Regions from separate parts of the Kitasatospora sp. NPDC059673 genome, predicted to be linked through region 2. Evidence: riboswitches for the same ligand, from Rfam matches in the RefSeq annotation. Region 2 holds a riboswitch; each other region holds the start of a gene.

What was found. A riboswitch is a leader RNA that binds a small molecule or an ion and turns the genes downstream of it on or off. The one in region 2 is predicted to bind thiamine pyrophosphate.
Positions count from the first base shown of each region.
Region 1: linked by a shared signal. The riboswitch ahead of ACFV18_RS23600 (purine-cytosine permease family protein) and the one ahead of thiO (glycine oxidase ThiO) in region 2 are both predicted to bind thiamine pyrophosphate.
Region 3: linked by a shared signal. The riboswitch ahead of thiC (phosphomethylpyrimidine synthase ThiC) and the one ahead of thiO (glycine oxidase ThiO) in region 2 are both predicted to bind thiamine pyrophosphate.

Region 1 is NZ_JBHWEN010000021.1:48,680-60,108, reverse strand. It holds gene ACFV18_RS23630 (FAD-binding oxidoreductase) at 204-1,568, opposite strand; gene ACFV18_RS23625 (hypothetical protein) at 1,674-1,895, shown strand; gene ACFV18_RS23620 (hypothetical protein) at 1,978-3,465, shown strand; gene ACFV18_RS23615 (NUDIX hydrolase) at 3,470-4,027, shown strand; tRNA gene ACFV18_RS23610 (tRNA-Ser) at 4,098-4,183, opposite strand; gene ACFV18_RS23605 (S1C family serine protease) at 4,245-5,948, opposite strand; TPP riboswitch at 6,189-6,340, shown strand; gene ACFV18_RS23600 (purine-cytosine permease family protein) at 6,331-7,689, shown strand; gene ACFV18_RS23595 (glycerophosphodiester phosphodiesterase) at 7,773-8,585, shown strand; gene ACFV18_RS23590 (ATP-binding protein) at 8,836-9,363, shown strand; gene ACFV18_RS23585 (DUF5926 family protein) at 9,428-10,405, shown strand; gene ACFV18_RS23580 (bifunctional DNA primase/polymerase) at 10,596-11,252, opposite strand.
Region 2 is NZ_JBHWEN010000006.1:9,881-21,309, reverse strand. It holds gene pknB (Stk1 family PASTA domain-containing Ser/Thr kinase) at 1-746, opposite strand, end outside; gene ACFV18_RS09455 (thiazole synthase) at 942-1,733, opposite strand; gene thiS (sulfur carrier protein ThiS) at 1,735-1,944, opposite strand; gene thiO (glycine oxidase ThiO) at 1,941-3,086, opposite strand; TPP riboswitch at 3,081-3,193, opposite strand; gene ACFV18_RS09440 (NAD(P)/FAD-dependent oxidoreductase) at 3,250-4,455, shown strand; gene ACFV18_RS09435 (Rv2175c family DNA-binding protein) at 4,477-4,842, shown strand; gene thiE (thiamine phosphate synthase) at 4,839-5,474, shown strand; gene ACFV18_RS09425 (VanZ family protein) at 5,910-6,539, shown strand; gene ACFV18_RS09420 (polyprenyl synthetase family protein) at 6,547-7,653, opposite strand; gene metF (methylenetetrahydrofolate reductase [NAD(P)H]) at 7,825-8,739, shown strand; gene ACFV18_RS09410 (hypothetical protein) at 8,847-9,581, shown strand; gene ACFV18_RS09405 (phytoene desaturase family protein) at 9,589-10,980, opposite strand.
Region 3 is NZ_JBHWEN010000004.1:143,481-148,791, forward strand. It holds gene ACFV18_RS07105 (antitoxin) at 1-24, opposite strand, end outside; gene thiC (phosphomethylpyrimidine synthase ThiC) at 161-1,963, opposite strand; TPP riboswitch at 1,959-2,092, opposite strand; gene ACFV18_RS07115 (hypothetical protein) at 2,240-2,440, shown strand; gene ACFV18_RS07120 (SPFH domain-containing protein) at 2,626-4,110, shown strand; gene ACFV18_RS07125 (hypothetical protein) at 4,260-4,460, opposite strand; gene tenA (thiaminase II) at 4,648-5,310, opposite strand.

The sequences.
Region 1 (11,429 bases), on a different contig from region 2:
TTCTACCTGGGCCGACCGAGGCTGGTGGCGCCGGTCAGGCCCCCGGTTCCCCGCGAGTCGCGCCACCCTGCGGGCGCACGAACGGTGGGCCCGCGCCCCGTTCCGGTGCGGTGACCGTCAAATGTCGATATTCATCCGCCCAAGGGATGCGAGGGAAATCCGATCCGAATTCAGAACGATTCTCAGATCATCTTTCCCGGTTCTCAGATCATCTTTCCTGGATTGAGCAGACCCAGCGGATCGAAGACCGCCTTGATCTGCCGCTGCAACTCCAACCCGACCGATCCCAGCTCCCGGGCCAGCCACTCGCGCTTCAGCAGCCCGATGCCGTGCTCGCCCGTCACCGTGCCGCCCAGCTCCAGGCCGAGCGCCATGATCTCGTCGAAGGAGGTCCGGGCCCGCTCCACCTGCTCCGGATCCCGGGCGTCGAAGATCACCACCGGGTGGGTGTTGCCGTCGCCGGCGTGCGAGACCACGCCGATGGTCAGCCGGTGCCGCTCGGCGATCTCCGCGACGCCGTTCAGCATCGCCGCCAGCGCGCTGCGCGGCACCGCCACGTCGTCGATCATCGTGGTACCCATCCGCTCCAGCGCGGGCAGCGCCAACCGGCGGGCCTGGAGCAGCAGTTCGGACTCCGCCCGGTCCTCGGCCGGCACCACCTCGGTGGCCCCGGCGGCCGTGCACAGCGCACCGACCGCGTCCAGCAACGCGCGCTGGTCCGGGCCGTCGAAGGCCACCAGCAGCAGCGCCCGGGTCGACTCCGGCAGGCCCATCTGTGCCATCTCGTTGACCGCGCGGACGGTGGTGGCGTCCATCAGCTCCATCAGCGAGGGCGTGAACCCGGCGGCCATCACCTCGCACACCGCCTGCCCGGCGGCGTCCACCGAGTCGAACTCGGCCGCCAGCACCAGCTGCGGGCCGGGCGCGGGGCGCAGCGCGAGCACCGCCTCGACCACCACGCCGAGGGTGCCCTCGGAGCCGACCAGCAGCCGGGTCAGGTCGTAGCCGGCCACGCCCTTGGCCGTGCGCCGGCCGGTCCGCAGCAGTCGGCCGTCGGCCAGCACCACGTCAAGGCCGAGCACGTACTCGCTGGTCACGCCGTACTTCACGCAGCACAGGCCGCCGGCGCCGGTGCCGATGTTGCCGCCGATGGTGCAGGACTCCCAGCTCGACGGGTCCGGCGGGTAGGCCAGCTGCTGGGCTTCGGCGGCCCGGGAGAGTTCGGCGTTGACCACGCCGGGCTGCACGATCGCGATCCGGTCGACCGGGTCCAGGTGCAGGATCCGGTTCATCCTGGTCAGCGAGAGCAGGATGCAGCCGTCAACGGCGTTCGCGCCGCCGGACAGGCCGGTGCGCGCGCCCTGCGGCACCACCGGCACCCGCAGTTCGGTCGCGGTGCGCATCACGAACTGCACCTGTTCGACCGTCTCCGGGAAAACCAGCACGGCCGGCTCGCCCGCGTCGCAGAAGCCCGCCATGTCGCGGGCGTACGCGCCCGTGACGTCCGGGTCCACCGCGACGGCGCCGTCCGGCAGCCCCTCGCTCAGCCGCTCGACCAACTCACCCACGACAACCTCCACTCGTTCCGCCCGCACTCTCCTCCCCCGCCCCGCCCCCGGCAAGCGTCGCCGGCCCCTGTCGGGCTGTCGGTCGGTTCGGGCACCCTGGTACCCATGCGCGCACCCCGTGTCCAGTGCCCCGCCTGCGGCCGCCCGGTCGCCCTCATGCCCACCCGCCGCACCGGCTACGGCGTCATCCACGACCACAAACGCGACCGCCGCTCGCTGGTGCTGTGCGACGGCAGCATGCGCCAGCTCCCGCTCAGCGACGCCGCCCTGTGGCAGGACGCGCTGCCCGGCCTGCCCGCCCAGGACGAGGATCCGACGCTGTTCTGACGACCCGTCGGCCCGGGGCTGTTCAGCACTGGACGCCACAGGTAGCGTCCCCGGTGCGACGGTTCGTCCTGGGGGGCACGACATGGCGTACGACGACGGCACGCGGTACCAGTACCTGGAGTCGCTCGACTCGACCCGGCTGGCCTGGCCCGGGCCGGACGGGCTTCAGCAGGGGTACCACGACGAGCTGCACCTGCAGATCTTCACCGAGGTGCTGATGACGCTGGCGCTCGGCCGCGAGGTGGTCGTCCCGCAGTCGTACGCCTTCGACTCGTTCGGGTTCCAGCGGGTCGCGGCCACCGTGCTGCGGGCCCGGGACAGCGGCGCTGCGGGCGAACACCCGTTCCGGCTCCACCTGTTCGGGGTGCGCTCGTACGAGGACGCGGTTGCCGGCATCCTCGCCCAGGCGGTCGATCCGGCCAGTCCGTTCCTGAGCAGCCTGCTGCCCGAGCTCAACGACCCCGCCGGGTACGGGCTCGACCCCGGCGACGTACGGGAGCAGGCCGCCGACTTCGACCGGCTGCTGAACGCCGAGTGGCTCGACCCGGAACGGGCCGACGGGCTGTCGGTGGTCCGCGACGAGTTCCGGCACCTCCCCCGGGTGGCGGCCCGGCCGCCGGCCCGGCTGTACGCCCTCGGCGAGCTGGTGCTCGCCGCCGTGGACGAGACCTCGCCGATGGGCCGGGCGGTGGCCGGCCTGCCCGAGCCGTACCGGGAGGTGCATGCCACGCTGGCCACCGCGATCCGCCGCCTCGGCGCCGACCGTCCGCACGCGTTCCACCAGCGCAGCCGGCTGCGGCTGCCCCGGCCGTGGCCCGGCGACGCCGCCGGACGGACCCCCGAGGAGATCGTCGGCGGGCCGGAGACCCTCGGCCTGCTGGTGGAGTTCGTCGACACGCTCTACAACCTGATCGTGGTGGACTCCATCGGCGTCGCCGACACCACCCTCAGCACCGGCCAGGGCCGCGACGACCACCGGCTCGCCGCCCGCGCCACCGCCCAGGAACTCGCCCTCGCCCAGTACCGCTACCGGGCCGGGCGGGCCCTCCCGGAACCGGACGACACCGGCTCCGGGCCGCTGTTCGAGGTGAAGGTCGGCGCGGCGGCCGGTCTCGCCGACGAGCGGGTGCGGGCCCGGATGGCGGCGCTGCGCACCGACGCCGCCGACGCGATCTCCGCACTGCTGCGGGCCCGCGCCGAACGCGGCCGCACCGCCAAGTCGCCGTTCTGGCAGGGCGTCGAGCGGTTGCGGGCGGCCGAGGACCCGCTCTCCGCGCGCAAGGCGCTGGACACCCACCTGGCCCGGGTCGCCGCCGTCCTCGGCGACCGGACCGGGCTGGCCCCGATCGGCGGACTGGCGGTCGAACTGGTGCTCACCGCGGCGGGCACGGTCGGCCCCGCACTGGCCACCGAGGTGTGGAAACTGCCCGGGCTGGTCGGCTACCCCGCGATGGCGGCCGGTGCGGTCGGCAACGTGTTGTACCGCAAGGGCAAGGACAGCGTGGCGCGCCGGCTCTCCACCAGACGGCTGGCCTGCGCGCTGGGACGAGTCGTCGATGTGAGGAGCTGACGCCATGACGGACACCGAGCACCCGGACGCCATCCGCCGCACCCGGGAGGTCCTCGCGTACCGCAACCGCTTCGTCGACGTCTACGACGACGAGGTCGCCTTCCCGAGCGGGGCCGCCGGGCACTACCTGAGGATCCGTCACCGCGACGAGGGCCACGGCGTGGTGATCATCCCCGTCCACCGCGACCGGATCGGACTGGTCCGCACCTACCGCTACCCGCTCGGCCGCCTCCAGTGGGGCCTGCCCCGCGGCTTCTCGCAGAGCGCCGACCCGCTGGTCACCGCGCGGGCCGAACTGCACGAAGAACTCGGCGTCCCCGACGCCGAGTTCGAGCTCCTCGGCACCATGACTCCCGACTCCGGCCTGCTCGCCAGCACCGTCGCCGTCGTCCGCGCCACCGTCCGCACCCCCACCGGAACCCCCCTGCTCCCCGACGAAGTCACCGAAACCCGCTGGCTCCCGCTCCCCGACCTCCGCCACTGGATCACCACCGGCCACCTCGACGACGGCATGACCCTCGCCGCCCTCACCCTCGCCCAGGCCCACGGCCGCCTCCCCTGACGGCCCCTCAGCCCCGGGTACGCCGAACGGCCCCCGACCGGAACTGCAGGTCGGGGGCCGTCCTCAGGCGCGGAGGGTGTGGGATTTGAACCCACGGTGGCGCGAGGCCACGACAGTTTTCAAGACTGTTCCCTTAGGCCGCTCGGGCAACCCTCCTCGGCGGAGGCCAGCCTAACGGGTCGGAGCGGGTTCGGTGCACTCCGTTGTGGAGGGGTGGTCAGTTGTCGCCCTTGCGTTCGCCGAGGGTGACGGTGGTCTTGGCGGCCTTGCCGTCGCGGGTGTACTCGACCTCGACCTTTTCGCCGGGCTTGTGGGTCCAGATCTCGGAGACCAGGGTCGGGCCGCTGTCGATGGCGACGCCGCCGAGCTTGGTGATGACGTCGCCGGCCTTGAGGCCGGCCTGGTCGGCGGGGCCGCCGGGGGTGACGGCGGGGGTGTCGCGGACGGGGGCGGTGGCGATCTGGGCGCCGTCGCCGCGGTAGTCGTCGTTGCGCAGGACGCCGAGGATCGCGTAGACGGGGGTGCCGTCCTTGATCAGGGTCTGGGCGACCCACTTGGCCTGGTTGATCGGGATGGCGAAGCCGAGGCCGATGGAGCCGGCCCGGCCGGAGCCGCCGGTGTTGGACTGGATCGCCGAGTTGATGCCGATGACCGAGCCGGAGCTGTCGAGCAGCGGGCCGCCGGAGTTGCCGGGGTTGATCGAGGCGTCGGTCTGCAGGGCGTTCATGTACGAGGAGTTGGCGCCGGTCTCGTCGCCGGAGGCGACCGGGCGGTCCTTGGCGGAGATGATGCCGGTGGTGACGGTGCCTTCGAGGCCGTAGGGCGCGCCGATGGCGATGGTGGCGTCACCGATGGCGACCTTGTCGGAGTCGCCGAGCGGCAGCGGGACGAGCTTGTCCTTGGGCGGGTTGTCGAGGCGGATCACCGCGACGTCGTAGCCCTCGGCGCGGCCGACCACGGACGCGGTGTAGGAGGACCCGTCGGAGAACTTGACGCTGAGCTTGCCGCCCTTGGCGGCGGGCGCGACCACGTGGTTGTTGGTCAGGATGTGGCCCTCGGTGTCGAAGACGAAGCCGGTGCCGGTGCCGGACTCGCTGGAGTTCGAGGCCTTGATGGTGACGGTGGAGGGCAGCGCCTTGGCGGCGATCCCGGCGACGGACTCGGGGGCCCGGTCCAGGGTCTGGTGGGCGTTGCCGACGCTGACGGTGGTGCTGTTGTGGCTGGTGCCGCTGCCGCCGTCCTTGCCCGAGACGGAGGCGCCGATCGCGCCACCGGCCAGGCCGGCCACCAGGGCGACCGCCGCGACCAGGGCGACCAGGCTGCCGCGCTTGCGCTTGCCGGAGTCGCCGCCCGGAGCGGGCTGCGGGCCGCCCCACGGCGCACCCGGTTCGCCCGGTCCGCCGAAGCCGCCCGCACCGCCGGACGGGTGCCCCCAGCCGCCCACCGGGTGACCGGCGCCGAACGGGTGCTGGCCCTCGCCGGGAACGCCGGGAACGCCGGGAACACCCGGGGCGCCCGGCGTGCCCGGGACCCCGCCCGGCACGTCCTGGGCGAGCGGCGCCACATCCTGGGCGAGCGGCGGCACGGCCGGGGCGACGGCGGTCGGCGTGTAGGGGCTGGGCCCGCTGACGCTGCCGTACGGGTTCTGGAACGGCGGCGGCGCGTCCACCGGAGCCGGAGCCGGAGCGGGGATGGGGGCGGCGGACGGGGCCGCCGGCCCGGCGGGGACCTTCGCGAGCTGCATGGTGCCGTCGGACACCGGCGCGGCGGGCGCGGCCGGGGCCGCCGGCAGCACCGGCGGCGGGGCGTCGAGGTAGGCGGGCGCGGGCGCGGGCGTCCCGGAAGTGGAAGCCGCCTCGGTGCCGGTGGCCTCGGGGGCCTTCTCCGGCGGGGTGGTACCACTCGCGTGCTCGGTGCTCACGGACGACCTCCATCGCTGACAGAACCTTGGGCGTGGTCCGTCGCGCGGGCGGCGCGGCCACAGCCTCGGGGCACAGTTTTTCCTATGCCGGATTCGGACACCGTAAGCGGGCCCCTGAAGAAATCATGAGAAGCCTTAGGCCTCGCTGACATGCACATCAGTGGTCCCGCGATGCGGACGCCGTTCCCCCCGGCCTTGGCGTTCCCTCACCTGGAGGCTAGCCTGTCGCTCCTGTAAACCGAAGTACGTCGCGGGAGCTTGGACCAGCCAGGCTGAGAGTGCGCCGGATCGACCGTAGGGCATGGCGGTGACGCCGCCCCGGTCGAGGGGGCGCTGACCGCCGGAACCTGTCCGGGTAATGCCGGCGTAGGGAGTATCGGCCATGACGGCTGTTCCGTCTGCCCCAATTTCCGATCTTGAGACGGCCGTGCGGGCCGAGGCCCCGCTGACCCTCGACACGGCGCCGCCGCGCACGCTGGATTTCCGGGCGCTGTTCGCGTTGTGGGCGAACCTCGGGGTGAGCCTGATCGGGTTCACCAGCGCCGCGACGGTGCTGGGCAAGCAGGGCCACGAGCTGGGCTTCGCCGCCGCCGTGACGGCGGTCGTGGCGGGTACCGCGATCGGCACCGCGATGCTGGCGGTGGCGGCGCTGGTGGGCGCCCGCACGGGCGCGCCGGCCATGGCGGTGCTGCGCGGCCTGTTCGGCACCCGGCTGTCGTACGTGCCGACGGTGCTGAACATCCTGCAGTGCGTCGGCTGGGGCGTGTACGAGCTGACGGTGATCGCCTGGGGCGCCCAGACGGTGGCCGGCACCGAGGGCTGGCGCTGGCTGTTCGTGCTGCTGGCGGGCGTGCTGACGACGGTGCTGACGATCTGGCCGCTGGGCGCGATCGCGGTGCTGCGCAAGTACGTGGCCGTCGCGGTCGGTGTGGCGATGGTGTACTTCACGGTGCAGTTCGCCCGGCAGGGCTTCCCGGACCCGGGCGCGGGCAACTGGGACGGCTTCCTGTCGGCGACGGACGCGGTGATCGCGGTGTCGATCTCGTTCGTCCCGCTGGCCGCCGACTACACCCGGCACGCGCGCAGTTCGGCGAAGGCGTTCTGGGGGACGTTCTCCGGCTACACGGTGGCCCAGGTGTGGTGCTACGTGCTGGGCGTGGTGGCGCTGCTGCAGTCCGGCGGCGACCCGGACAGGATCCTCGGCTCGTTCACCGGCGTGGCGGCGGGCTGGGCGTTCCTGCTGGTGCTGGTGCTGCGCGAGTCGGACCAGTCGTTCGCGAACGTGTACTCGACGGCGATGTCGATCCACAACCTGTGGCCGAAGGTGGACCGGCGGGTGCTGACCGGCGGCATCGGCGTGCTGGTGACGGTGCTGGCGCTGCGGATCAAGGAGTTCACCGACTCGTACTACGCGTTCCTCGGCCTGATCGGGTCGGTGTTCGTGCCGCTGTTCGCGGTGCTCGCGGTGGACTACTTCCTGGGCGCGGGCCGGCGCGGCTGGAACCTGAGCCAGGACGCCCCGGCGCGCTGGGTGATGCTGGCGCCGTGGGCGCTGGGCTTCGCGGTGTACCAGTTCCTGGCGCCGACGGCGGTGGCCGGCTGGTGGACGGACCTGTGGGCGAAGGCGCAGGAGGCGGTGCACTTCACCCCGCAGGCGTGGAGCTCGGCCTCGTTGCTCTCCTTCCTGGTGGCGGCGCTGGCGACCGGCGCGGTGGCGGCCGTGGAGCGGCGCAAGGGCTGACGTCACGTCAAGGGCGAGCTGTTCACCGCGGCGTCGCCGGATCGGAAGCGACCCGCCATCCGGTGCCGCGTAGGCTGGTTGACGTGAACACCCAGCACAGCGCCTCGGCCCCGCTCCCCGCTCCGATCGACCGCTCGGCGGTCAAGGTGATCGCCCACCGAGGGTCCTCCGCCGCCCTCCCGGAGCACACCGAGGAGGCGTACCGGCGGGCGCTGGAGGAGGGCGCGGACGGGCTGGAGTGCGACGTCCGGGTCACCGCCGACGGGCAGTTGGTGTGCGTGCACGACCGCGACATCCGCCGCACCTCCGACGGGCAGGGCGTGGTGTCCACCATGACGCTGGCTCAGCTGTCCGCGCTGGACTTCGGCTCCTGGAAGCACCCGGAGCAGCCGCAGCGCAGCTCGGTGCTGACCCTGGAGCGGCTGCTGGAGCTGGTCGCGGACGCCGGGCGGCGGGTGGAGCTGGCCATCGAGACCAAGCACCCGGTGCGGTACGCGGGCCGGGTGGAGTCCGAACTGCTGCGGATGCTGGGCCGGTTCGGCCTGCTGCCGGCCGCGCCGGAGGAGTCCACGGTGCGGGTGATGAGCTTCTCGGAGCTGGCCCTGCACCGGGTGCGCCGGAACGCCCCGGCGGTGCCCCGGGTGTACCTGTGGGAGCGCCCGGTGCCGCTGCTGGGCCGCACCAGGGCACTGCCGGGCGGCGCGTCGATCGCCGGCCCGGGCATCTCGCTGGTGCGCCGCGACCCGGACCTGATCCGGTCGCTGCGCCGGGCCGGCCACCGGGTGCACGTGTGGACGGTGGACCGCCCCGAGGACGTCGAACTCTGCCTGGAACTGGGCGTGGAGGCACTGATCACCAATCGCCCGGCCGACGTGCTGGCCCAGTTGGGCCGCTGAACGCGGCGCGGCGGGCGCGGGGCACGCGCGCCCCATCGGCGTGACAGAAATACTGAACGGGGTATTTCCTGTCGGTCATTCGGACAAGCCCCCCGACGCGACTGAAGGTGAGACGCTCCTCACCTTTTGCCCGCGGGCGGCGCGGATCTCGTTAATGCCCCGATCGGATCGTCGAACTCCCGTTTCCGACGCATTAACGGCGGGCATCCATCCCTCGGCAGAAGCTGAAGGAGGTCCGGGGGTGGCGTTGATGGTGGCGCGAGCTGTGCCAGTTCAGGCCGGGTCGACCTCATCGGCCATGGCCGTTCCGCACGGTCCGGCCAGTGTTTCGACCGCGCGGCGGAGGCTGCGCAACGATCTCGGTGATCGTTCGATACCGGATGCGGTGATTGACGACGCGGTGTTGATCCTCTCCGAACTGCTCAGCAATTCCTGTCGTCATGCCAGACCGCTGTCGGCCGATGATCCTGACGCGGCGGACAGATCGTCCGGTCGGCGTCCGCACGCCGATGACGAAGCGGAGATCGGTACGGTGCTGGTGAGTTGGCGGATGCGCGGGGACGGTCTGCTGACCCTGGAGGTCACGGACGGCGGGGCGACCACCCGGCCGGTGCCGGCCAGCCCGTCGGTGTCGGCGCACGGCGGCCGGGGGCTGAGCATCGTCGGCAAGCTGGCACGGGACTGGGGGGTGCGGCACGCCCCCGGTCAGGTGACGGTGTGGGCGGAGCTGCCGGCGTTCGGGCAGGTGGTGGGCGGCGGGGAGCGGCGCAGCGCCTGAGCCGGGGCCGCGGGCGAAGTAGGCTGCGCGGTGCAAAGTCCGACGTCCCCGGGAGAGCCGCACCATGGCAAAGAAGGCCGCGAAGAAGCAGCCCAGCCAGTCCACCGTCGTCGAGGGCGAGATCCCGGTCGTCGGAGCGCGCGAGGCGTGCCCGTGCGGCTCGGGCCGCCGGTACAAGGCCTGCCACGGCCGTCAGGCGGCGCACGCGGTGCAGGAGTTGGTGCACCGGCCGTTCGAGGGCCTGCCGGGTGAGGCGGACTGGGTGGCGCTGCGCGAGCTGGTGCCGGCCGCCACGGTGCCGCTGACGCTGGCCGCCGGGGTGGCCGAGGAGGCCGTCGGCACCGTCCCGTCGGTGACGCTGGCGACGGTGCTGCCGCTGGCCTGGCCGGCGCTGCGCCGCGCCGACGGCTCGATCCTGCTGGGTCTGCAGACCCAGTCGTCCTCGGGCGACCTGAGCCGTGACCTGGCGGACGCGCTGGAGCTGGCGCTGGCCACCGAGCCGGGCACCCCGGTGCCGGCCCGCCGGACCAACCCGGGCGGCCGTCGCCTGCAGGAACTGCTGGACGTCACGGCCGAGTTCGTGCCCGCCGTGCACACCGGGTTCGAATTCTGGCTGGAGGACGCCGAGTCGGCGACCGGCGAGGTCGCGGCCTCGCTGGAGCGGGCGAACGCCTCGGCGATCCCGACCGAGAAGCTGGCCGGGGTGGACTCCGCGTACTGGTGCGGCACGCCGGACAAGAACCACCTGCGCTGGGTGATGACGGTGCCGGAGGAGCAGCTGCTGGACGCCCTGGCCCGGCTGTCGGCGTCCGGCGAGAGCTCGCTGGGCGAGGGCACCAAGCTGGTCGGCTCGTTCCGGGCGCACGGCCTGACCGTGCCGGTGTGGGACCTGCCGGTGGAGATGACCGCCGCCGAGGTGGAGAAGCCGGCCGTGGAGTTCGCCGCGAAGCTGGCCGAGGCGCTGGCCGCGCCCGCGCCGCTGACCGCCGAGGAGCGCCGCGCCCGCGCCAACCTGGTGAACCGTCAGATCACCCTCAACTGACAGGGCAGTGTCCGGCGTCACATTTCCGCCAGGCGGCCGAAAGTCCCAAGGGCCTTTCGGCGTGGACAAATTGGCGCGGAGCCGGATCTTTGTTACTGTTTGAACAGTCCGACCGCTGGTGCATCCCCCGTCGCCAGCGGTCGGGCCTTTTTTGTCTCCGGGCCTGCCGCGCAAGGGAGCTGACGCTACGTCAGCAGTAGGGCAGGGCCACCGCGCTGGCGGTGATCAGCCCGCCCAGCAGCGTGCCGACCTCGGGCAGCCAGGGCCGGCCGGAGCCCGGGCGGCGTACCCAGTGCACCGGCCCGGCGCCCGTCCGCGAGGGCGGCAGCACCAGGTAGCCGCCCGGCCCGTGGTAGCGCAACGTGCCCGGCACCCAAGGCCGTTCGGACAACAGCCCGCCGAGCTCCGGCAGCGTGTAGGGCGCGGTCAGCAGCACGAACCGGCCCGGGGTGGCGAGCACCGGGCCGAACGGGACGCCGATCTCGTCCAGGTGACGCAGCAGCCACGGCCCGGCCGCGCGCGGCAGGCTCACCGCGCACAGCGACCGGCCGGTGGCCGCCAGCACCGGCGCGCCGGGCGCGCGCCGCTCCCACCAGTGGCGGACCATCCGCGGATCGGTGGTGGCCGCCTCCAGCGGCGGGTCGCACGGATGCGCGCCGGGCGTCGGGCAGAGCCGGTCCGGGCACGAGCAGGCCGGGCCGCGCAGCGCCCGCGCGCCCGGCACCACCGGCCAGCCGCAGCCGGCGGCGGCCTGCAGCGCGGCGGCCAGCGCCAGCGTCCGGCCGCGGCGGCCCGGCCACCACTGGCCGACCCGCTCGGTCAGCAGCTCTCGGCGGTGTCGGCGCATGGCGGCTCGTTCCTCTCCGCGTGGGTCGGCGTGGGCCGGGGGTGCGGGCGGTGCGGGTGCGCTTCGGCCGGGCCCGCGCTGCGCCGCTGGAACGAGAATCCCCCATACGTCCGGATGGACGCGGGTCGGCCGACACCGGTTCCACCGTACGAGTGAGTGCCCGGCGCCCCGGGTGGC
Region 2 (11,429 bases):
CCGACGGCGGGGGCGGTGCGGGACGGCGCGGGGACGTCCTCGTGCAGGTGGCGGTACATCACCTGGGCGGCGTTCTCGCCGGTGTGCGGCTTGCTGCCGGTCAGCATCTCGTACAGCAGGATGCCTGCCGCGTAGACGTCCACCCGCTGGTCGGTGGCCGCGTCCTGGCGGATCTGCTCCGGGGCCAGGTACGAGACGGTGCCGAGCAGTTGGCCCGCCTCGGTGGCGGCGGTGGCGCCGGAGTCGGCGGCGCCCATGATCCGGACCAGGCCGAAGTCCGCGACCTTCACCATGCCGTTGTCGGTGATCAGCACGTTCTCCGGCTTCACGTCCCGGTGCACCAGACCCGCCCGGTGCGCCGCGCCGAGCGCCGCCAGCACCGGCTCCAGGATGTCCAGCGCGGCCCGCGCCGAGAGCGCGCCGCGATCGCGCAGCAGGTCGCGCAGGGTGCGGCCGGGGACATACTCCATCGCCATGAACACCGCGCGCGGATCCGCGCCCTGGTCCAGCACGTTGACCACGTTGGGGTGCGCGAGCCGGGCCACCGCCTTCGCCTCGCGGATGAAACGCGCCGTGAAGTCGGCGTCGCCCGCCAGCGAAGGGTGCATCACCTTCAGCGCGACGGCACGGTCGAGCCGGGTGTCGGTGCCGCGGTAGACGGTCGACATGCCGCCGACGGCGATCCGCTGCTCGACCCGGTAGCGCCCGTCGAGCAGCACGCCGAGCAGGGGGTCGCCTATGGTCATGTCCACCCGAGGAGTCTAGGGGCCACACCGGCCACCGACGGGCAGGGGCCCGGTGTCGGGCCGGTCACCAGGGGATGCGCGGCGGGAAGAGCATCAGCAACGCGAGCCGCAGCGCCAGTTGCAGTCCGTGCCCGGGTGCGGGAGCGGTCGTGGGGCGGACCGTTTCCGAACCGGGACACGGCGGGGAACCCGTCGTCAGAACGCCGGGCGCTCGCGGGTGTCGGCCAGGCCCGTGGTGGGGGAGGAGGCCTCGGCGTAGTAGCGGCGCGGGATCCGGCCGGCCCGGTGGGCGAGGCGGCCGGCCTCGACGGCGCGGCGCATCGCGTCGGCCATCAGCACGGGATCCTGGGCGCGGGTCACGGCGGAGGCCAGCATCACGGCGGAGCAGCCGAGTTCCATCGCCAGGGCGACGTCGCTGGCGGTGCCGGCGCCCGCGTCGAGGACCACCGGGACGTTCGCGGACTCCACGATCAGCTGGAAGTTGTGCGGGTTGCGGATGCCCAGGCCGGAGCCGATCGGCGAGCCGAGCGGCATGATCGCCGCGCAGCCGACGTCCTCCAGCTTGCGGGCCAGCACCGGGTCGTCGTTGGTGTACGGCAGCACGGTGAAGCCGTCGTCCACCAAGGTCTCGGCGGCGTCCAGGAGTTCGATCGGGTCGGGCAGCAGGGTGCGCTCGTCGGCGATCACCTCCAGCTTCACCCAGTCGGTGCCGAGCGCCTCGCGGGCCAGGCGGGCGGTGAGCACGGCCTCGCCGGCGGTGTAGCAGCCGGCCGTGTTCGGGAGGATCCGGATCCCGTTGCGGGCCAGCACCTCCAGCACCGAGCCCTGGGTGGCGGTGTTGACCCGGCGCATCGCCACCGTGGTCAGTTCGGTGCCGGAGACCCGCAGCGCCTGCTCCAGCACCTCCAGGCTGGGTGCGCCGCCGGTGCCCATGATCAGGCGGGAGGTGAAGGTGGTGTCGCCGATGGTCAGCAGGTCGTCGGCCATCTCAGCCTCCCTGTACGGCGGTGAGGATCTCCACCCGGTCGCCCTCGCCGAGCGCCGTTGCGGGCCACGAACTGCGCGGTACCACGGCCTCGTTGACGGCGGCGGCGACGCCGGTGTTGGCGGCGGACACCTCGGCGACCAGCACGTCCAGGGTGGTGGCGGCGGGCAGCGTGCGGGGTTCGCCGTTGACGGTCAGGGCGACGGTGTTCATGCGGGCACCTCGGTGCGGAAGCGGTCGGGGGTGAAGTCGGCGGCCAGCGGGTCGAGTTCGCCGGTGGCCAGGTAGTCGGCGAGCAGGTCGGCGGTGACGGGGGTGAGCAGCACGCCGTTGCGGTAGTGCCCGGTGGCGGCGGCCAGGCCGGGCAGCGCGGTCGGGCCGAGCAGCGGCGCGTTGTCGGGGGAGCCCGGCCGCAGGCCCGCGCCCGTCTCCACCAGCGGCAACTCGGTGATGCCGGGTACGAGTTCGTGCGCGTCCCGGAGCAGCTCGTACACGCCGCCCGCGGTGACGGTGGTGTCGTGGCCCATCTCCTCGGTGGTCGCGCCGATCACCAACTCGCCGTCGGCGCGCGGTACCAGGTACAGGTGCTGCCCGCGTACCACGGCGCGCACATTGCGGGACAGGAACGGCGCGTACAGCTTCGGGACGCGCAGCCGCAGCACCTGCCCCTTCACCGGGCGGATCGCGGGCAGCACTCCGTCCGGCAGGCCCGGCAGCAGGTGGCTGCGGGAGCCGGCCGCCAGCACCGTCCGACCGGCCGTCAGCTGCTCGCCGGTCAACAGGCGCACGCCGAGTGCTCGTTCGCCATCCGTCACCAGCTCGGCGGCCTGGGTGCGATGGAAGGCGACGCCGAGCAGCTTGCAGGCCGCGACCAGCGCGGCGGCGAGGCGGCGGCCGTCCACCTGGTGATCCTCGGCGACGTGCAGGCCGCCGCGGATGCCCGGCGCGAGCATCGGCTCCAGTCGGCGGCACTCCCGGCCGGTCAGCCACTGCGACTCCAGGCCCAACCGGCCGTGGAAGGCGTGCAGTTCGCGCAGCTCCTCGCGGTCGTCGGAGTCCAGTGCGACGGCCAGCGTGCCGGTGCGGCGGTAGCCGGTGTCCAGGCCGGTCAGCTCGGTCAGCTCGGCGGCGAACGCGCCGTAGCGCTCGTTGGACGCCATGCCCAGGCGCAGCAACGGCTCCTCGCCGTACTGGAGTTCGGTGACCGGTGCGAGCATGCCCGCGGCGACCTGGGCCGCCCCGCCGCCCGGCGACGGGTCCACCACCGCGACGCTCAGCCCGCGCTGCGCGGTACGCCAGGCGACGCCGAGGCCGATGATGCCGCCGCCGATCACCAGCACGTCGGAATGTGCCACAGCGCTTCTTCTCCCTTCGCCGGCATGACCCGGATCAGGTTCGGACGGTCGCGGGCCGCCACAGCCCGCCTCTCAGCCCGGTGCGCCGGGCTCCCGTGATAGTCAGTCCCTCCACTTTAACGCCGGGCCCACCCCCGCCCGCAGGGGCGTACGGGCGGTTAGGGTGGACGCCGTGGCTGAGCTGAGGGCAACGGACCGGGTCGTCGTGGTCGGGGCGGGCATGGCGGGCGCACAGGCCGCCCTGAACCTGCGCCAGGGAGGCTGGCAGGGCGCGATCACCCTGGTCGGCGAGGAACTCCACCTCCCGTACGACCGACCGCCGCTGTCCAAGGACGTGCTGCTCGGCAAGGCCGACGCCACCGCTTTCGAGATCGACTGGACCGAACTCGGCGTCGAACTGCTCACCGGCCACCGCGCCACCGGCCTGAACGCCGGCGTGCTGCACACCGACCGCGGCGAACTCCCTTACGGCGCCCTGGTGATCGCCACCGGCGCCGACCCGCGCACGCTGCCCGGCCTGCCCGGCGCCCGCACCCTGCGCACCGTCGACGACGCGCACGCGCTGCGCGCCGCACTCACCCCCGGCCGGCGGATCGTGCTGGTCGGCGCCGGCTGGATCGGTGCCGAGACCGCCACCGTCGCCCGCGCCCTGGGCTGCCAGGTCACCGTCGTCGAGGCCGCCGCCACCCCGCTGGCCGGGGCGCTGCCCGGCGAGATCGGCGCGCTGATGGCCGAGTGGTACGCCGCCGCCGGCGTCGAGCTGCGCTGCGGGGTCGGCGTCGCCGGCGCCGCCGACGGCGGGGTGCTGCTCGCCGACGGCACCCACCTGCCCGCCGACGAGGTGGTGGTCGGCATCGGCGCCCGGCCCGCCACCGGCTGGCTCGCCGACAGCCCGCTCGCCCTCGACCCCGACGGCACCATTCCGGTGGACGACCGGCTGCGCACCGCGCTGCCCGGCGTCTGGGCGGTCGGCGACTGCGTCTCCTACCCGTCCGCCCGGTTCGGCACCCGGCTGGCCGTCCAGCACTGGGACCACGCCCTGCACTCCGGCAGCGCCGTCGCCGCCTCCGTGCTCGGCGCCCTGGACGCGCCCTACGACCCCGTCCCGTACTTCTGGTCCGAGCAGTTCGACCGCATGGTGCAGTACGCGGGCCGGCACGCCGGGGCCGACCACCTGCTGTGGCGCGGCTCCCCGTCGGCGCGCGACTGGACGGTGCTGTGGCTGCGCGAGGGCGCGCTGGTCGCGCTGCTTGCCGTGGACCGGCCGCGCGACCTGGCGCAGGGCCGCCGCCTGATCGAACGCGGCACGGTGCTCGATCCGGCGCTCGCCGCCGACCCGGCCGTCCAACTGAAGGCGGCCGTCGGGTAGCGGGTGGGTAGGCTGGGTGCCGTGAGCGAGATCGATCCCAAGACTGACGCCCTGGTCCCTGCGTGGCTGTACCTGCCCGACATCTCCGAGCGGTGGGGCGTGGTGATCACCGAGGTCCGCGCCATGGTGAAGAACGGCACCCTGCTGGCCGTCCGCCGCGGCCCGAACAAGTCCCTCCAGGTGCCCGCCGACTTCATCGAGGACGACGGCCCGGTCAAGCACCTGGTCGGCACCCTCACGGTGCTCCGCGACTGCGGCTTCTCCGACCAGGAGATCCTGGAGTGGATGTTCACCGAGGACCCGTCGCTGCCCGGCAGCCCGATCCAGGCCCTGCGCGAGAACCGCGCCACCGAGGTCAAGCGCCGCGCCCAGGCCCTGGCGCTGTGACGCCCCGTCAACAGCTCGCCGACGCCAGGCTCTACCTGTGCACCGACGCCCGGCGCGAGCAGGGCGACCTGGCCGACTTCCTGGACGCCGTGCTGGCCGGCGGCGTCGACATCGTCCAGCTCCGGGACAAGAACCTGGAGGCCCGCCAGGAACTCGAATACCTGGAGGTCTTCGCGGACGCGGCCAAGCGCCACGGCAAGCTGCTGGCCGTCAACGACCGCGCCGACGTCGCGTACGGCGCCCGCCCCGACGTGCTGCACCTCGGGCAGGACGACCTCCCGGTGGCCGTGGCCCGGGCCATCCTCGGCGAGGACGTGCTGATCGGCCGCTCCTGCCACGCCGAGGCCGAGGTGGACGCGGCGATCACCGAGCCCGGCGTCGACTACTTCTGCACCGGCCCGGTCTGGCCCACGCCCACCAAGCCCGGCCGCCACGCCCCCGGCCTCGACCTGGTCCGCTACGCGGCTGCGGCCGAGCCGACCCGGCCGTGGTTCGCGATCGGCGGCATCGACCGGACCAACCTCGACCAGGTGCTTGAGGCCGGCGCCACCCGCATCGTGGTCGTCCGCGCCCTCACGGCGGCCGAGGACCCGGGCGCGGCGGCGGCACACCTCGCGGCCAGGCTGCGGTAGCCCCTGGCCCGCCCGCCTGCGGCGCCTGCCGGGCGGTGGTGGGCGCGTGGGCGGTGCCGATTGGACGGTGGTCGTTCGCGTGCCGACCGTCCGGCTGCGGTAGCGCCTCGCCCGCCCGCCTGCGGCGAGGCTCCGCCGGGCGGCGGTGGGTGCGTGGGCCGGTGCTGATCGGACGGTGGTCGTTCGCGTGCCGCCCGTCCGGTGGTGCGGGCGGGCGGGCGGGGAGGCTCGGCAGTGGCACCCGGCCGGCTGTCCGAGCCGATTCCCCGGCCGGCTGCGCCGAGGGGCTGGTCCGGGTTCCCGAGGCGGAGTGCGGTGAAGCCGGTCCGACCGGCCGGCCGCCGGGGGGTTGACGCCCGTCCGGTCCGGCGATCGTGCCGTGCGCGGCGGCGCCATGCGGGAACCGCGAAGGGGCTCGGCGTCCTCCGTGGAGTCGTGAACCCCGTACTCCGCGCCCGCCGGATCGTGTTGCTCGTGCCGGTCGGCCTTCTCGTGGTGGCCGTTGCCTTCGTCGTGCAGCGGCCGCTGCACCGTCGCGCCGGGTGGGAGCCCTGGTTCGGCACCGTCAACGGGGTGGTGTTCTGGACGCTGGTCGCGCTGCCGCTGTCGGCCGCGCTGATATGGGTGCTGGCCCGGCGCCGGGGCGGCGGCGGGGCTTGGCGGCGGGCGTTCGCCGAGGTCGCGATGGTGCACGGGACGGTGCCGTGGGTCTGGATGATCATGCTGCCGGGCCCCGGGGCGGGGGTCGTGCCCCGCCGGGTCAGCCTGCTGCCGCTGCGGGACGTGTGCGCGATCCTCGCCGAGGGGCCGCCGGTGACCGCGACGGTGCAGATCGTCGGCAACCTGCTGGTGTTCGCGTCGCTCGGCTGCTTCGCGCCGATCCGCTTCCGCGCGCTGGCCTCGGTGCCACGGGTGCTGGCGCTGGGCGCGGCCTGTTCGGTGCTGGTGGAGACCGCCCAGTACGTGCTGTGGCTGGACCGGGTGTCCTCGGTGGACGACGTCCTGCTGAACGCCGCCGGCGCGGGGCTGGCCGCTCTCGCGTCCCGGCGCCGGTGGCGTCGCTGACGGCCTGTCAGTACTTGCGTACCGTCGCCGCGTCCGCCAGCGCCTGGAGCACCTCGCGGGTCGGGCCGTCGGCGATCGGCGCGTTGTGCAGGGCGGTCAGTGCCTCGGCGAGCAGCTGGTCGATGCGGGCCTCGACGATCGCGGGGGCGCCGCTGGCGGAGATCAGCTCGCGCAGCTCGGCGACCTCGGCCGCGGTGAGGTCGGGCGCGCCGAGCCGGGTGTCCAGGTGCTTGGCGTCGAGGTCCGACAGGCCGCGCATCGCGTGTGCGACGAGCAGGGTGCGCTTGCCCTCGCGCAGGTCGTCGCCGGCCGGCTTGCCGGTGACCGCCGGGTCGCCGAACACGCCGAGCAGGTCGTCGCGGAGCTGGAACGCCTCGCCCAGCGGCAGGCCGAAGTTGCCGAGGGCCTCGACCAGGTCGGGGCCGGCGCCGGCCAGCAGCGCGCCGACCTGGAGCGGGCGTTCGATGGTGTACTTCGCGGACTTGTAGTGCAGCACCGTCCGGGCGCGGTCCAGGGCGTCGGCGTCGGTGGAGTCGCCCGCTACCGGCTCCAGCACGTCCAGGTACTGGCCGAGCATGACCTCGGTGCGCATCAGGTCGAACGCCGGCTTGGCGGCGGACACCGCGGCGGCGGGCAGCCCCGAGCGCTGGAACAGCTCGTCGCACCAGATCAGCAGCAGGTCGCCGAGCAGCACCGCCGCGGACGCGCCGTACTGCTCGCGGTCGCCGCGCCAGCCGCTGGCCCGGTGCAGGTTCTCGAACCGGCGGTGCACGGACGGCAGGCCGCGGCGGGTGTCGCTGCGGTCCATCAGGTCGTCGTGCACCAGGGCGCTGGCCTGGAGCAGCTCCAGGGCGGCCGCGGCCCGTTCGATGCCGGGCTCCTCGGCGCCGCCGCCGGCCGCGCGCCAGCCCCAGTAGCAGAACGCCGGGCGCAGCCGCTTGCCGCCGTCGAGCAGGAACTCGCGCAGCGCCCCGGCGACCGGACCGAGCTGGTCGGAGATGCCGGAGAGCAGGGCGGTCCGTTCGGCCATGAACGCGCTCAGCGCGGCGTTGACGCGGTCGCGCACGTCCTCCGCATCGACGGGGTTGCGGGGAAGACGGATGGAGGAGGGCACCTGGAACTCCGGATAGATTGGTCTGACAGTCAGACTAACGCCCCCGCCCGGGTGCGCTCGTCCGCCGAGGTGCGGGCCGGACCGCCGGGACACGCCCGGGAATCTCAACCAATGTCTCAACCCCTGGACATGGTTTGTCCGGGCCGCGCCGCCGAAGGCTAACCTTCCTGCATGGCACTCGGGATTCCCTCCACCAGAAGCGACCGCGCGCAGACCGTGCGCGACCTGCTGGCGGCAGGCGACCGCTCCTTCTCCTTCGAGTTCATGCCGCCCCGCAACGAAGAGGGCGAGCGCAAACTCTGGGACGCGATCCGCCGCGTCGAGGCGCTCGACCCGAACTTCGTCTGCATGACCTACGGCGCCGGCGGCTCCTCCCGCGGCCGCACTGTCAACCTGGTCGGCCGGATCGCCACCGAGACCACCCTGACCCCCGTCGCGCACCTCACCGCCGTCGACCACTCGGTGGCCGAACTGCGCAACATCATCGGCCAGTACGCCGACGAGGGCGTGCGCAACGTGCTCGCCGTCCGCGGCGACCCGCCCGGCGACCCGATGGGCGAGTGGGTCCGCCACCCCGAGGGCGTCAGCTACGCCTACGAACTGGTCGAACTCATCAAGGGCATCGGCGACTTCTGCGTCGGCGTGGCCGCGTTCCCGCAGATGCACCCGCGCTCCACCGAGTGGGACGAGGACATCAAGCACTTCGTCGCCAAGTGCCGGGCCGGCGCGGACTACGCGATCACCCAGATGTTCTTCGAGGTCGAGGACTACCTCCGGCTGCGCGACCGGGTCGCCGCAGCCGGCTGCGAGACGCCGATCATCCCGGAGATCATGCCGGTCACCAACATTCGCCAGCTGATCCGCTTCCCCCAGCTGTCCGGCTCCGACTTCCCGCCGGACTTCCGCCGCCGGCTGGAGGCCGCCGCCGACAACCCGGCCGAAGTCCGCGCCGTCGGCCTCGAACACGCCACCGCCATGGCCGAGCGGCTCCTCGCGGAGGGCGCCCCCGGCCTGCATTTCATCACGCTCAACCACAGCACCTCGACGCTGGAGATCTACCAGAACCTGGGCCTCCACAAGCACTGACGCCCCTGCGGCCGTCCTCCGGGCGGACGGGATGCGGCGGTGTTCGCCCGGAGGCGGTACAGTCGCCCGCAATCGCGCGGTGATGGTGGCATCTGGAGGTTGCGGGGATGGGCATCGGACACCTGTTCCTCTACGGCGCGTTGGCGCTGGTCGCGGTCTGGCTGGTGGCCGAACTGCTGCTGCAGAACCGGGCCGCGCTGCACTGGCGGGCGCTGGCGCTGGCGGGGTTCCTCGGGGTGGTCGCGGGGATGACGCAGTCCTCCGTTCCGGTGATAGTCGCGGGCGCCGCGGCCTTCGCGGCGGGACAGGCGATGGTCACCCTCTCGGTCAAGCGCGGCCGCCCGGTGGGCTGGTCGCTGCGCCGCGCGGACGGCACCCTGCCCGGCCCGCTGGCGAAGGTCCCGCTGCTGGCCGCGGCCACCGGCGGGGCGACCGCCGTGGCGGTGGCGGCCGAGACGGCCCCGAAGGTCGGCGAGGTCGGCCCGGTCGAGGACGAGCCGGTGGTCGAACAGCCGTACGCGTACGAGGAGTTCCAGGAGATCGACGCGGGCATCTACACCGACGAGCCGGTCTCCTACCAGCCCCAGCCCCAGCCCGACCAGCAGCAGTACTACTACCAACAGCCGCAACCGGAGCCGCAGTTCGGCCACCAGCAGCAGCCGCAGCAGGACCCGTACGCCCAGCAGCCGCAGCTGATCGGCTACGACGAGTACGGCCAGCCGGTCCACCAGTACCCGCAACAGCAGCAGTACCAGCCGGAGCAGTACCAGCAGCAGCCGTACATCCCGCAGCAGCCGGGCGAGCAGCAGCACACCAACTGGTACTACCAGCAGCAGTACTGAGCCGCCGTCAGGCCGGACCGATCAGCCCGGCGGTGATCGAGGCGGACATCCCGACCCGGGCCAGCCCGCCGCCGGGGTGGGCGTGCGCGCCGATCAGGTACAGGCCGGGCTCGCCCGGCCGGTTGGCCTGGGCGAGCTGCCCCCCGGCCAGCGCGGGCGCCGGGACGGACGCGGTCAGCCGGGTCTCCCGCCAGCGCAGCCGCCCGCGCAGATCGACACCCGCGCCGGCCAGCCGGGCCAGCAACTCGTCGGCGTAGGCGCCCTGTTGAGCGTCGGTCAACTCCAGCCCGGCGGGGACGGTGACGGTCAGCACGGCCGCTTCGGCATCGGGCCCGGGCACCAGCAACGGGTCGTCCGGGCGCAGCAGTTGGACGGTGGGGCGCTCAGGCAGGGTGCGGTCGGTGAAGACCGCGCGCGCCTCGGCGGCGACATCCGCGCCGTGCAGCACCATGCGGTGGGCGGTGCCCGCGGGGCGGGCGCCGTTCAGTGCGAGCAGCACGGTGAAACGTCCGGGCGCGGGCTCGGCGGGCGCGGTGACACCCAGGCCGGGGACGGCCGACAGCACCAGGTCGGCGGTCAGCACCCCGTCGTCGGTGCGGACGCCGGTGACCCGCCCGCCCGCACGCTCCAACTCCCGTACGGGCGTGCCGAAACGGAACTCGACGCCACGGCTCTCGCAGCGCCCGAACACCGCGTCGGCGAGCGCCCGCAGGCCGCCCTCCACGTACCAGACGCCGAACGACTGCTCCATGTACGGCAGGACGGTCGCCGAGGCGGGCGCGGTCAGCGGGTTCAGCCCGTACCGCAAGGCGTACTCGGCGAGCAGCGCCGCCGGGCCCGGCGCGCCGGCCAGCTCCTGGGCGGCGACCTCGGCCAGCGTGTGGCGCCCGCGCGGCAGCAGCCGGGACAGCCCGCGACGCGGCGGCACCGGGTACGGGTCGGCGAGGGCGACGGCCGGACGGGGCTCCTCCAGCAGCGGGCGGCGGGTGGCCTCCCAGACCGTGCGGCCCCGGTTGACCATGTCGTTCCACCGCGGACCGGCGCCCGCGCCGAAAGCCCCGTCCAGGGCCTCGCCGACCCCGCCGCGCGAGGCGTTCGGCAGCACCAGCTCGGTGCCGTCCGCGAACAGGTGCCGGCTCTCCGGGTCCACCGGCCGCAACCCGACCAGCTGCTCCAGCGGCTCCCGGCCGGTCTTCAACGCGAGGTCGCGGTACACCGCGGGCAACGCGAGCAGGCCCGGCCCGGTGTCGAACCCGAACCCCTCACGCCGGTACGCCCCCACCTGCCCGCCGTACGTCCCGGCCGCCTCCAGCACCGTCACCCGGTGCCCGAGAGTGGCCAGCCTGGACGCGGCGGCCAGACCGCCCATACCTGCGCCGACGACGAGAATGCGAGCCATGGCAGGAGATCCTATGCGGCCCTCACGTGGCAGCTGCCGGGGAGTGTCGCGTCCACGTGCAGGTCACTGAGCGGCGGGAGGACCGCCACGCGATGGCGCGTCCACGTGCAGGTCACCGTGCGGGGTCACGATCTTGCGGGCGGGTGCCTTCCGCTTCGCGCAGTGCTCCCCCAGCCCTGGCGGGCCGGGAGGTACCCCACGCGTCCCTGGGTGCGCGCCCTCTCGGAGACCGCGAGGGTCACCAGGCCCGCCACGGAGCCGTCGCCCCGCCGACCGCGCCGGGGGAGCGGAACGGCTTCCACCGCGGCCCCCCTCCGTCCGCCCGGCCCTCGGGCGGGAATCCGGGCCACCGTACCCGCCCCCGCCGACCGCCGGGGGTGTCTGAGTACGCGTACTCAGATCGCCGGTTGAGTACTCGGGCGGGTTCCCGCTGTGACGCCGCGACGGCA
Region 3 (5,311 bases), on a different contig from region 2:
GTCCCGGATCGTGAGGACGGTCATGCCTGCATTCTACTTCGATGTCTGCAAAATGCAGATGACTCGGCGGCCGTATCAGGCCTCAGGAAGGCCGGGAGCGAACCGCAAAGAGCCGCCCCGAGAGGCACAAGCTCTCGGGGCGGCTCTCGCGTGCAGTGCGTCAGTCGGCCAGCGGGAGGTAGACCCGGTTGCCCTGGGCCTTGAACTCCTCGGACATGGCCTGCATGCCGGCTTCGGCTTCGGCGTCGGGCCCGGTCTCCGCGGCGGTCGATCCGGTGCCGTGCTCGTTCCGGATTTTTTGGCTGATCTTCATGGAGCAGAACTTCGGGCCGCACATGGAGCAGAAGTGCGCGGTCTTGGCGGGTTCGGCGGGGAGGGTCTCGTCGTGGAAGTCGCGCGCGGTCTCCGGGTCGAGGGCCAGGTTGAACTGGTCCTCCCAGCGGAATTCGAAGCGGGCGTCGGAGAGGGCGTCGTCCCAATCCTGGGCGCCGGGGTGGCCCTTGGCGAGGTCGGCGGCGTGGGCGGCGATCTTGTACGTGATGACGCCGGTCTTGACGTCGTCGCGGTTGGGCAGGCCGAGGTGTTCCTTGGGGGTGACGTAGCAGAGCATCGCGGTGCCCCACCAGGCGATCATCGCGGCGCCGATGCCGGAGGTGATGTGGTCGTAGCCGGGTGCGACGTCGGTGGTGAGCGGGCCGAGGGTGTAGAAGGGGGCCTCGTCGCAGATTTCCTGCTGGAGTTCCATGTTCTCGCGGATCTTGTGCATCGGGACGTGCCCGGGGCCTTCGATCATCACCTGGACGTCCTTGGCGCGGGCGATCCGTCCGAGCTCGCCGAGGGTGGTGAGTTCGGCGAACTGCGCCTCGTCGTTGGCGTCGGCGATGGAGCCGGGTCGCAGGCCGTCGCCGAGCGAGAAGGTGACGTCGTAGGCGCGCAGCAGGTCGCAGAGTTCCTCGAAGTGGGTGTAGAGGAAGTTCTCCTGGTGGTGGGCCAGGCACCAGGCGGCCATGATGGAGCCGCCGCGCGAGACGATGCCGGTCTTGCGGCGGGCGGTGAGCGGCACGTAGCGCAGCAGGACGCCGGCGTGCACGGTCATGTAGTCGACGCCCTGCTCGCACTGTTCGAGGACGGTGTCGCGGTAGACCTCCCAACTGAGTTCCTCGGCGCGGCCGTCGACCTTCTCCAGGGCCTGGTAGAGCGGGACGGTGCCGATCGGGACGGGGGAGTTGCGCAGGATCCACTCGCGGGTGGTGTGGATGTTGCGTCCGGTGGAGAGGTCCATGACGGTGTCGGCGCCCCAGCGGGTGGCCCAGGTCATCTTCTCCACCTCTTCCTCGATGGAGGAGGTGACGGCGGAGTTGCCGATGTTGGCGTTGATCTTCACCAGGAAGTCGGTGCCGATGATGGCCGGTTCGCTCTCGGGGTGGTTCACGTTGACCGGGATGACGGCCCGTCCGCGCGCCACCTGCTCGCGCACGAACTCCGGCTCCAGGCCTTCCCGGAGCGCCACGAACTCCATCTCGGGGGTGATCAACCCGCGCTTGGCGTAGGCGAGTTGGGTGACGGCGCCGCCGTCCCTGGCGCGCAGTGGGCGGCGTGGGCGGCCGGGGAAGACGGCGTCCAGGTTGCGCAGGTCGCCGCCGCGCGGCGCGGTGTGCTTGATGCCGTCGTCCTCGGGGCGGACCTCGCGGCCCTGGTACTCCTCGACGTCGCCGCGCTGGCGGATCCAGGCGTCACGCAGGGCGGGCAGTCCGCGCCGGACGTCGGTGGGCCGGTCCGGGTCGGTGTACGGGCCGGAGGTGTCGTACAGCGGGACGGTGCGGCCGTCGGTGAGGTGGACCTCGCGGTAGGGGACCCGCAGGTCGGGGCGGCTGCCCTGGCGGTAGGCCTTGCGCCAGGCCGGGGTGGGGTACCCGGTGGCGGCCGACTCGCGGGCAGACGGGTACTCGGAAAAAGCGGTCATCGGACCTTCAACTCCCTACGCCGGCATTACCCGGTCAGGTTCCTGCGGTCGGCGCAGCAGGTGGTCCGCGGGTCCGCGTACCGTCAGCGCCCTCTCAGCCCGGTGCTCCGAGCTCCCGTTCCGCGCAGGCGTCGTCCGCCTGCGTTCGGTTCCTCACCGTAGGGCACGCGGCGGCGCCGGTCCAGGGCGCGCTCCCGGGGCGGGGCCGCCCCGGCAGGCAACTCCCGCGTGGGCCCGAGCTGTTCACGCCCCTGGCGAGGTGGGAGAATCGTCCGGGTGATCGGACTGACGGGGCGGGTGACGGGGCGGATCGGCGCGGGCCTGGTCGGCGAGGTGATGGTGCACGTCCCGGAACGGCTGGGCACCGAGGCGTTCCTGGCCTACCGCGCCACCCCCGGCGAGCCGCTGGCGCCGGGCACCATGGTAGTCGTGGTCGAATACCAGCCACCGCGCACGGTGTACGTCGAACCCTTTTGATTGCACGTCAGGGAGCCTCCGGCAAACCTGCCGCAACAGTTTTGAGACAGTGAGAGTTCCCACCGTCCAGACCCTTCCCCCGTGATCCGGAACGGCGGAGAATGCGGCTGCCACCGGGTCCGCGCCAGTTCTGCACAACCCAAGCGCAGCACGGGACCGGTGCGCCCTGAAGGGGGAGATTGCCGATGTTGGTCGGCATCGTTGGAGGCGCCGTCGCCGGCGTCGTTCTGTTGGTCGTACTTTTCAAACTGATGTGGCGCGTGGCGGAACCCAATGAGGCGCTGGTGATCTCGGGTTCCAAGCACGGCGAGGGTCTGGGCTTCCGCGTGGTGACCGGACGGGGCACCTTCGTGGTGCCGGGCGTCCAGGCGGTGCGCCGGCTCTCGCTGGACCTGAACGAGGCCGCGCTGGACGTGGAGTGTGTGACGTCGCAGGGAATTCCCGTGCACGTCAAGGGGGTTGTGATCTTCAAGGTGGGCGACGACCCGGCGTCGATCGCCAACGCCGCCCGGCGTTTCCTGGACCAGCAGAAGATGATGGGCCAGCGGGTGCACAACGTGTTCGCCGGCCACCTGCGGTCCATCGTCGGCGGGCTGACGGTCGAGGACATGATCCGCGACCGCGAGCGGCTCACCGGTGAGACCCGCTCCGCCTCGGGCATCGAGATGGAGAAACTCGGTCTGATCATCGACTCGCTGCAGATCCAGGAGATCCTGGACCCGACCGGCTACATCACCAACCTGGCCGCGCCGCACGCCGCGGCCGTCCAGCGCGACGCCCGCATCGCCGCCGCCGAGGCGGACCGGCAGGCCACCGAGGCCGAGCAGGAGGCGTTCGCCCGCAAGGCCGAGGCAACCCGCAACTCCGGTATCCAGCAAGCCGGTTACCAGGCCGAGATGGACACCGCCGCGGCCCGCGCGCTGCAGGCCGGACCGCTCGCGCAGGCCGCCGCCCGGCAGGAGGTCGTGGTCCAGGAGACCAAGGTCGCCGAGCTGGAGGCGCACCGCAAGGAGCAGCAGCTCCAGGCGGACGTCCGCAAGCCGGCCGACGCCCGCGCGTACGAGACCCGCACCAAGGCCGAGGCCGACCGCGATGCCCGGATCTCCGCCGCCGAGGCGCTGTCCCGGGAGACCGAGCTGAAGACCGCCGCCGAGGCGAACCGGGTCAAGGTCGCCGCCGCGGCCGAGGCCGAGGCCACCCGGGCCCGCGGTCTGGCCGCGGCCGAGGCCACCCGGGCCACCGGTGAGGCGCAGGCCGCCGCCGAGGCCGCCAAGGGTCTGGCCGAGGCGGAGGCGGCCCGGGCGAAGGGTCTCGCCGAGGCCGAGGCCACCCGGGCGCAGGGCCTGGCCGAGGCCGAGGGCATCAAGGCCCGCGCCGCGGCGCTGGCCGAGAACCAGGAGGCGGTGGTCGCCCAGCAGCTCGCCGAGAACTGGCCGGCGATCGTCCGGGCCGGCGCGGACGCGTTCGGCAACGTCGAGCACATGGTGCTGCTGAACGGCGCCGAGGGCATGTCCGAGATGTTCGCCAAGGCGCTCACCATGGGCGGGACCGGCCTCGGCCTGGCCCGCCAGCTGCTCACCGCGATGTCCCCGGCCGCCGAACCCGCGGAGGCCGCCAAGGCCGCCGCCGCCCCGGCCCAGGTCATCCCGATCGAGTCCGACGCCAAGTAACCCACGGCAGTGATCAAAAATCCGCCCGGGTGAGGGAATCCCCTCCCCGGGCGGACCCATGACCCCACTCCTCGCCGCGCGGACACCGCGAGCCGCCGCCCGGCATCCGCGAGCCGCCGCCCCGCACCCGGGCAACTGCCCGGCGGGGACTAACTCTTGGCAGCCTTCTTGATCAGGATCACCACGGCGGCGGCGATGCCGACCAGCACCAGGGCGTTGACCGCGAAGCCGATGATTCCCAGCACCGTGCCCACGATGGTCCAGAAGACCTTCCAGGCGATGACCAGCAGAATGATCGGGACGACGATGTTGCGCACCCACGAGGGCAGCGACTTCCAGAGCTCGGCCATGTCCGTACCTTCTCCCCTCGGGCTCGGTGCCGGTGGTTCCGGCTGCGTTCCCGCTCCCTCGATCTCGACACTTCGATCGTAGGACGCCCGGAAGGCCGAAACGAGGCTTCCCGGCCCGGAGAGAACCCGGAGATCGGCCCCTGACGCGGGCCCCGGGAGAACCCTCAGGGCCCGGCCGGGCCCGGGGTCAGACCGGCCAGCTCTCGCCCTGCCAGGCGGCGTCCCAGAACATCCACTCGTACCGCGAGGTGGTGGTGAAGTGCTCGACCACGCGCCGCCGTTCGGCCCCGGAGAGCTCCTCGCCGATCCGGTCGGTGAGGTCCAGGACGCGGCGCACCACGGCCTGGAACTCCTCCCCGCCGTAGGCGGCTATCCACTTGGCGTACAGCGGGTCGGGGGAGGAGCGGCGCAGCAGTTCCTCGCCGACCCGGGCGTAGATCCAGTAGCAGGGCAGCACCGCGCCGAGCGCCTCCGCGAAGGAGCCGCCGTAGACGGTGGCGAGCAGGTAGCTGGTGTAGGCGCGGGTGGTGGGGAGCACGGGTTCGGCGGCGGCCGTGGCGCCGTCCTCGCCGAAGGCGTGCAGGAAGTCGGCGTGCATCTCCTGTTCGGCGGCGATGGCGCCGACCGCGTCGTTGGAGAAGGCCAGCACCTCGTCCTCGCCGGGGGCCTTGGCGGCGCACACCGCGAGCGCCCGGGCGTAGTCGCGCAGGTAGTGCGAGTCCTGCACGACGAAGTGGCGGAACGCGGTGCGCGGCAGGGTGCCGTCGGTCAGGCCGGCCAGGAACGGGTGGTCGAGGATGCGGCCGTAGACCGGCTCGATGGCCGCCCAGAGTTCCTCGGTGAGTTTCACA